DNA from 2 places in the Propioniciclava sp. LT432 genome. Region 2 is predicted to be linked to the other one. Evidence: predicted binding sites of a transcription regulator. Region 2 holds the regulator's gene; the other holds the start of a gene.
The links. Region 2 encodes HrcA, which represses chaperone genes, less so after heat shock. Its sites were predicted from a motif close to TTGGCACTCGNNNNNNNCGAGTGCCAA; they were not measured.
Positions count from the first base shown of each region.

Region 1: the regulator HrcA is predicted to act here: its motif matches at 1,594-1,620, upstream of groES (co-chaperone GroES).

Region 1 is NZ_JCAKNE010000013.1:1,180-5,385, forward strand. Features, by position in the region: gene AC5YDV_RS08565 (IS4 family transposase) at 1-226, shown strand, start outside; gene AC5YDV_RS08570 (DUF222 domain-containing protein) at 503-1,519, opposite strand; gene groES (co-chaperone GroES) at 1,765-2,061, shown strand; gene groL (chaperonin GroEL) at 2,073-3,677, shown strand; gene AC5YDV_RS08585 (response regulator) at 3,799-4,206, shown strand, end outside.
Region 2 is NZ_JCAKNE010000016.1:55,426-59,631, reverse strand. Features, by position in the region: gene AC5YDV_RS10410 (16S rRNA (uracil(1498)-N(3))-methyltransferase) at 1-464, opposite strand, end outside; gene dnaJ (molecular chaperone DnaJ) at 499-1,680, opposite strand; gene hrcA (heat-inducible transcriptional repressor HrcA) at 1,701-2,723, opposite strand; gene AC5YDV_RS10395 (hypothetical protein) at 2,814-3,017, shown strand; gene AC5YDV_RS10390 (MBL fold metallo-hydrolase) at 3,027-3,875, shown strand; gene AC5YDV_RS10385 (inositol monophosphatase family protein) at 3,876-4,206, opposite strand, start outside.

The DNA.
Region 1 (4,206 bases), on a different contig from region 2:
CCACCAGATCGCGCATGGCCGGGTCCTACGGTCTCGCTCACCCGAACTTGTCAAACAAGAGATCTGGGGACTCCTCCTGGCGCACTACGCGATCCGAAAACTTGTGCATAACGCTTCCGACCTCGCCGAGATCGACCCCGACCGATTATCGTTCGTTCGCGCTCTCAGAATCATCCGACGCCACATTTCCAGCGGCGCGGAACTTTCCCCCCTCGATCCTGAATGAAATAGTCGACGAACTCGTAACGCACCCGAATCCTCCCCGACGACACAGGAGCTACCCGCGGGTCGTCAAGCGACACTTCGCCGCCTACCACAACACAAAACGTGCACAACACCGCGGAATAAAGCAGGAACACCTACCACGAATCCACACTCGCCAGCCCCAGCTAACTTAACGGCATTGCGATGTGGTGCGCGTCGCACTGGCTGTCGGGGGCGGTGCACCGCGGGAAGGTGCACCCGCCGTCGCGCACGCTCAGCGCCCGCCGAATCGCCGTCGTCACCAGCCGTTGGGTGCGGCCGACGTCCAACACCTCGGAATGCTCGCCGAGCAGGACCGGCAGGAGGTCCGCGTCGCAGCACAGCCGGCGCAGTCACCGGCACTGATCTGCTGCCCCGACGACAGGACGCCCGCCTGCTCGGCCCGCTCGCGCAGGTCGGCCTCCCGCATGGTCACCACCACGCGGGGCCGATCGCCGGCGATGCGCGGCACCGAGCCGCCGTTCTCGGCCTGGCGCACGAGCATCAGCAGGGCGTCGGCGCGGCGCTGCTCCGGCGTCCGGGTCTCGGCAAGGGGATCACGCCGATCCGCGGCCCGGTCTCGGCCGGCCCGGCGATCCTCCACGAGCGCCTCGATCATCCGCACGAATCCGGCGGCGTCCGCGTCGGGAAGGCTCCCCCGGAAGGTCACCGCCCCGTCACCGTCCGAGTGGAACGCCAGCGACCGCCGCGACCGAGCCCGCTTCGCCTGGGCCTGAAGCCGGCTCTGCTCGGCTTCGGGCGAGGGGACGGCCTCGGGGGCGACCTCGGCGAGCACCCCCTTCACCAGCGAGGGCACCCGATTCGCCGGCTCGCGCGCGGCACGCTCGACCAGCAGGCGCTGGGCCCGCTCGCGTTGGGCCTCGTCCAAGCCTTCGGGCAACGCGTCCACCCCCTTGGCGACCGCCCGCGCCTGCCTGACGCCGAGGCGTCCGGAGAGGGCGGCGTCCGCCACGATCGGGTGCCGGCTCACGTCGGCCGCCGCGAACAGCTCTCCGGCCGCCTCGCGGCTCGTGCTGGCCCCGTCGAGGGAGGGCCAACTCGTCGTCGGCGTGCCTGTTGCCGCGAGGGAGGAGCCCGCGGCGTCCGCCTCGGCGAGCAGGACGGCGGCCAAGGCGTCCATGCGGTCGGCCAGCACGCGCGCCCGGCGCACCAGCGCCAACCGCGCCGCCGCCGGCACCCCGGACCGGGAGGCGCCGGCGAGCGAGTCGAGCGCCTGCTCGACCGCCGCGAGGGCCAGCCCGGTGAGTTCGTCCATGCCCCCAACCTAAGGGCAGCCCCCGACAGAATCGAACAGAAGAACGAAATTGTGGAAAACTTCCTCCAAGCCCGTTAGCACTCGGGTTGAACGAGTGCCAACGCGTGGATAGAGTCGTGGTTGGCACTCGACCATCGAGTCTGCCAGCCCAAGGCGGCACCGCGACGACGTCCTGGGCGGGCATCGAAGGATTCCACCAAGGGTCCCCACCTGAGGGCCCGTACGTACGAAGAAAGGGCACCATCGTGGCCGTCACGATCAAGCCGCTCGAGGACCGCGTCCTCGTCCAGCCCCTGGAGGCAGAGACCACCACCGCCTCGGGCCTGGTCATTCCCGACACCGCCAAGGAGAAGCCGCAGGAGGGCAGGGTCGTGGCGACCGGCCCCGGCCGCATCGACGACAAGGGCAACCGCGTCCCGCTCGACGTCGCCGAGGGCGACGTCGTCATCTTCTCCAAGTACGGCGGCACCGAGGTCAAGTACGACGGCCAGGAGTACCTGCTCCTGAACGCCCGCGACATCCTCGCCGTCGTCTCCAAGTAAGGACACAACAAATGGCAAAAATCCTTCAGTTTGACGAGGAAGCGCGTCGCTCGCTCGAGCGTGGCGTCGACGCCCTCGCCAACGCCGTGAAGGTGACGCTCGGCCCCAAGGGCCGTTACGTGGTGCTCGACAAGAAGTGGGGCGCCCCGACGATCACCAACGACGGCGTCACCGTCGCCAAGGAGGTCGAGCTCACCGACCCCTACGAGAACCTCGGCGCCCAACTCGCGAAGGAGGTCGCCACCAAGACGAACGACGTCGCCGGTGACGGCACCACCACCGCGACCGTCCTCGCCCAGGCACTCGTCCACGAGGGCCTCCGCGCTGTCGCCGCCGGCACGAACCCGGTCGGCATCAAGCGGGGCATCGAGGCGGCCGTCGAGGCCGTCAACACCGCGCTGGCCGACGCGGCCAAGCCGGTCGAGACCGCCTCCGACATGGCGTCCATCGCGACCATCTCGAGCCGCGACTCCGAGATCGGCGAGCTCATCGCCGACGCGTTCGACAAGGTCGGCAAGGACGGCGTCATCACCGTCGACGAGTCCAACACGCTGGGCACCGAGCTCGAGTTCACCGAGGGCATGCAGTTCGACAAGGGCTACCTGTCGCCCTACATGGTCACGGATGCCGAGCGCATGGAGGCCGTGCTGGAGAACCCGTACATCCTCATCAACTCGGGCAAGATCAGCTCGATGAACGACCTGCTCCCGCTGCTGGAGAAGGTCATCGGCGCCAACGGCACCCTGTTCATCGTGGCCGAGGACGTGGACGGCGAGGCCCTGTCGACCCTCGTGGTCAACAAGATCCGTGGCACCTTCACCTCGGTGGCCGTCAAGGCCCCCGCGTTCGGTGACCGCCGCAAGGCCATGCTCGAGGACATCGCGATCCTCACCGGTGGCCAGGTCGTCGCCGCCGAGGTCGGCCTCAAGCTCGACCAGGTCGGCCTCGAGGTGCTCGGCCGCGCCCGTCGCGTCGTCGTCACCAAGGACAACACGACCATCGTCGACGGCGCCGGTTCGGCCGAGGCCGTTGCCGGTCGTGTCGAGCAGCTGCGTGCCGAGATCGCCCGCACCGATTCGGACTGGGACCGCGAGAAGCTCTCCGAGCGTGTCGCGAAGCTCGCCGGTGGCGTGTGCGTGATCAAGGTCGGCGCCGCGACCGAGGTCGAGATGAAGGAGAAGAAGCACCGCATCGAGGACGCCGTGAGCGCCACCCGTGCGGCCATCGAGGAGGGCATCGTCGCCGGTGGCGGCTCCGCGCTCATCCATGCTGCTTCCGTCCTGTCCGACGGCCTGGGCAAGACCGGTGACGAACTCGCCGGCGTCCGGATCGTCGAGAAGGCCCTCGTCGAGCCGCTGCGCTGGATCGCCGAGAACGGTGGCGAGGCCGGTTACGTGGTCGTGGCGAAGGTCAAGGAGCTCGGTGCGGGCTACGGCTGGAACGGTGCGACCGGCGAGTACGGCGACCTGGTCGCCGCCGGCGTCATCGACCCGGTGAAGGTGACCCGTTCCGCGCTGTCCAACGCGGCGTCCATCGCGGCGCTCCTGCTCACCACCGAGACCCTCGTGGTCGAGAAGCCGGAGGACTCCGAGGACGACCACGGCCACAGCCACTGAGTCGCCCTGACGGCTTCCGTCGAAGGCGTTCGAGGCCCCCACGCACGGCGTGGGGGCCTCGATCCTTTCCGCGAGCGCGTAGCCTCGGAGGCATTGACCAACCGTGCGGGGAAGGGGCGGGATGAGGCAGCGGATCCTCGTGGTCGACGACGAGGACAGCATTCGGGAGGTGCTCGTCGCGTACCTCACCAACGATGCGTTCGAGGTCGCCGAGGCGTCCACCGGGTCGGACGCGCTGGCGCTGCTGGCGGCGGACCCCGCCATCGACCTCGTCCTGCTCGACGTCGGGCTGCCCGACCTGGGCGGCCTGGAGGTGCTCGGGCGCATCCGGACGACCTCCCAGGTTCCCGTCATCCTCGTCACGGCACGTGACGCGGAGGTCGACAAGCTGGTCGGGCTCAGCGTGGGGGCAGACGACTACGTGACCAAGCCGTTCAGCCCCCGCGAAGTGGTGGCCCGCGTCCGCACGGTGCTGCGCCGCGTCGCCCCCGCCGAACCGGAGGCGCCGCAGGATCCCTCCCTGACCTTC
Region 2 (4,206 bases):
CGCATCGCGGAGGTGACGATCGGGACGCGCAGGCGACGGCTCTGCTTGGTCGACTCGCGGGCCGTCGTCCGCCAGCGGCCCAGCTGGCGTTCCTGTCGGTCGTGCGTCCACCGGACGACCGAGCGGCTGGACTGCCAGGGGATGATCCGGTCGACACCGATCTCGGTCAGCATCTCGACGGCCAGTTCGGAGCGGTCGCCCTTCGCCAGCGCCTGGACGGCGTGGTACCGGATCGACGGAATGCCCGCGGTGCGGACCTCCGCCACCTCCAGGGCCACCGAGGCCTTGTCGACGGCCACCACCGGTCCGCGCACGCCGGTGCCGGCGCCGTCCGACACCGTGATGACCTCCCCCACGCGGATGCGGCGGACGGTGGCCGCGTGGCGGCCCTCGTCCCCGCTGATGGTCACAGTGTCCCCGACCTGGGGTGAGTGCAGGTCGGACAGGAACATGGCTTCGGTCATGACTCCTCGGCTCGGTCGTCGCTTCGGGTGTGGGTCACTCGGTGAAGGCGTCCTTCAACTTGCTGAAGAACCCCTTGTGCGACTGACCGCGTGACACCGTGGCCTCCGGACGCGTCTCGCCCCGCGCCTCTGCCAACTTGCGGAGGAGGTCGCGCTGCGAGTCGTCCAGCGCCTGCGGCGTCTGCACCAACAGCGTAACGCCGAGGTCGCCCCGTCCGGCGCCACGCAGGCGCGGCACGCCGCGGCCCGGGATGACGAGACGCGTCCCCGACTGGGTACCGACGGGCACGTCGAGCTTCACGCGGGACTCCTCGGGGAGCGTCCCCTCGACGTCCGCCTCGAGCGTCTCGATCCACACTTCGGTGCCGAGCGCCGCCGCGGTCATGGGCAGACGCGCCACCATCTCCAGGTTGTCGCCGTCCCGCCTGAACACCTCGTGCGGGAGCACCGACAGTTCCACGTACAGGTCGCCGGACGGGCCGCCGCCCGGACCGACCTCGCCCTGGGAGTCCAGGTGGACCCGGTTGCCGGTGCCCACGCCGGCCGGGATCTTCACGTTGATCGTGCGCGTGGACCGGACGCGGCCCTCACCGGAGCACTCGCCACAGGGATGCTCGATGACCGTGCCGTAGCCGCGGCAGGTCGGACAGGGCTGGACGGTCCGGATGTCACCCAGGAACGAGCGCTGCACGGTCTGGACGTCGCCGGCGCCGTGGCAGGTGGAGCAGGTCACCGGCTCGGTGCCGTCCGCCGCGCCCCGGCCGGAACACGTCGGGCAGATGACCGCCGTGTCGACGCGGATCGGCTTGGTCACGCCGAAGGCCGCCTCGGCGAGGGTCAGGCTGAGCCGGACGAGGGCGTCCTGCCCCTTGCGGACGCGGCTGCGCGGGCCGCGCGCACCCTGGGCACCGAACATGGCGTCGAACAGGCCGCCGACGTCGAACCCTTGGGCCCCCCCGGGGAACCCGCCGAAGCCGCCCGGTCCGAAGCCGCCGGCGCCGCCTCGCATGGGGTCGCCGCCCAGGTCGTACATCTGGCGCTTCTTGTCGTCGCTGAGGACGGCGTAGGCCTCGCCGATCTCCTTGAACTTCTCGGCCGAGCCAGGGTCGTCCGCCACGTCGGGGTGGTACTTCATCGCCAGCTTGCGGTAAGCCTTCTTGATCTGGTCGGCCGTGGCGTCCCGGGGCACGCCCAGGACCTCGTAGTAGTCGCTCAACTCATTCCTTCGTGTGCGGTTCAGCCTTCAGCGAGGAATCGACCCACGTAACGTGCGACAGCGCGCACGGATGCGATGGCCGAGGGGTAGTCCATGCGCGTGGGACCCAGGATGCCGAGGGTGGCCCACACGCGTTCGTCCGAACCGTAGCCGGACGCCACGACGGACGTCGACCGGAGCGGTTCGTAGGGGTTCTCGCGCCCGATCCGGACGGTGACGTCCGCCGTCGAGGTCGCCTCGCCGAGCAGGTGCAGCAGCACCACCTGCTCCTCGAGTGCCTCGAGCACGGGCTTCACCGTGGTCTCGAACTGGTCACCGAAGCGGGTGAGGTTCGGGACGCCGGCGACGGCCACACGGGCCCCGGGGTCGCCGGAGACGATGTCCAACATCGCCGCCGCCACGGTCGTGGCCAGGGCGGACGCCGAGGGTGGCACCTGGTCGGCGAACGTCGCCAGCCGCTCGACCGCCTCGCGGGCGTTGGCGCCGATGAGGAGGTCACCGAGCCGGCGACGGACGAGCGTGAGGTCCTCGTCGCCGTCCCCGTCCGGCGGGAGCGGGACGAGGCGTTGCTCGACGGTGCCGGTGGCCGAGACGCACATGACCAGACCACGGTCGGGGCCGAGGCGGAGGACCTCGACGTGCCGGATCACCAAGGACGACAGCGCCGGGTACTGGACGATGGCCACCTGGCGGGTGATCTGGGCCAGCAGCTGGACCGTCCGGCGGACGACGTCGTCGACGTCGACCGCACCCGCCATGAACGCGGTGATCGCGCGCTTCTCGCTGGTCGACAGCGGCTTGACGGTGGAGAGCCTGTCCACGAACAGCCGATAGCCCTTGTCGGTCGGGATGCGCCCCGCCGACGTGTGGGGCTGGGTGATGTAGCCCTCCTCCTCGAGCACCGCCATGTCGTTGCGGACCGTGGCGGGCGAGACGTTGAGGTTGTGCCGCTCCACGAGGGCACGTGAGCCGACGGGTTCCTGGCTGGAGACGTAGTCCGTGACGATCGCGCGCAGGACCTCCAGCTTGCGGTCGTCCAGCACACCCATCACCTCCTTGGCACTCACCACCTCAGAGTGCCAGTCTACGCCATGCCCACGACCGGGCCGGAACGGCCCGTGCACACTGGAGCCATGTCGGACTTCTTCACGCTGTTCCAGCCGGGCCTGGCCCACTTCAAGCGCTGGAAGGACGCCGAGAAGCGGTTGTTCGTCGACACCACCAAGGCCGGCCGCGGACGCCAGCCGGACGACCTGGACTCGGGCTCGATCACCATCGAGGTGGAGCGCCGTCCCGGGCCCGAGGAGGGGGACGGGACCGAGGAGGAGCACCGGTAGGGTGGCCAGGTGGAGTTCAGCCTGTCGGAGTTCAAGCCCATTGCCGACCGCGTGTACGTGGCGGTCGCCGAACCGGACTCGGTCAACATCGGCCTCGTCGTCGGCACCACCGGCGCCCTGGTCATCGACACCGGCAGTTCCCCCGACCAGGGGCGCGCGATCCTTGCGGCCGCTCGGGCGCTGGCCGGCGACGTCCCCGTCACCCACGTGCTGGTGACCCACGCCCACCACGACCACCTGTACGGGTTGGCGGGCTTCGAGGGCGTGGAGTCGATCGGCCACGACGGGCTGCGCACCCTCCTCTCGGAGCGGCGTCCGGACGCCGACGCCCTGGCCCCCTTCGGGATGGTCGATGCCGACCTCGCCTCCCCCTCGACGACGTTCAACATGGCGTACGCGGTCAACCTGGGCGACTGCCACGTCGAGTTCGCCCACTTCGGCCGCGGGCACACCGACCACGACGCGGTCGCGGTCGTCCCCGCCCGCCGTGTGGCCTTCCTCGGGGACCTGCTGGAGACCGCCGCCGAGCCCTGGGCCGGGCCCGACTCCCACCCGGGCGACTGGGGCGCCAGCCTGGACTGGGTCGCCGGCATGATGCCGCGCGACTGCCTGATAGTCCCCGGCCACGGGCCGGCGCTCGACATGGATGCGGCCGGGACCCAGCGCGGTGAGATGCAGTGGCTCTACGAGCGCGCGGAGGAGCTGTACGACGCGGGCAAGGGCGTCGAGGGCGCCTGGTCGAGCGCCTGGCCGTGGCCCCAGGAGCCAGCTGAGCGCTTCGTGGCCCAGGCGATCGTCCGCATGCGCGAGGCGGGGCGGCCACGCCGGCGTCCGACCCTACCGTTGCTCAAGGGCTGATCAGGGGCGCAGGACGCGGCCCACCTGGGCCGCCACGGCGTCCGACCGCCCCACGGACAGCATGCTGCCGCTGACGCCGGGCGCGTAGGGGACGTCATCCACGTTCGCCGCCCCGCCCAGCTCGGTCACCAGGAGCGTGCCCGCCAGGTGGTCCCAGGGGTGGATCGACCGGTAGGCGAGCCCGTCCAACTCGCCGCGCGCGAGGGCCGGGTAGTCAATCGCGCAGGAACCCCGGGTGGGGCGCAGGCGTACCCCCTCGGCACGCTCCCTGGCCAGTCTGGGCCAGACGGCGACCTGCCACGGGCCAGGCGTGATGGCCAGTCGGGTGAGT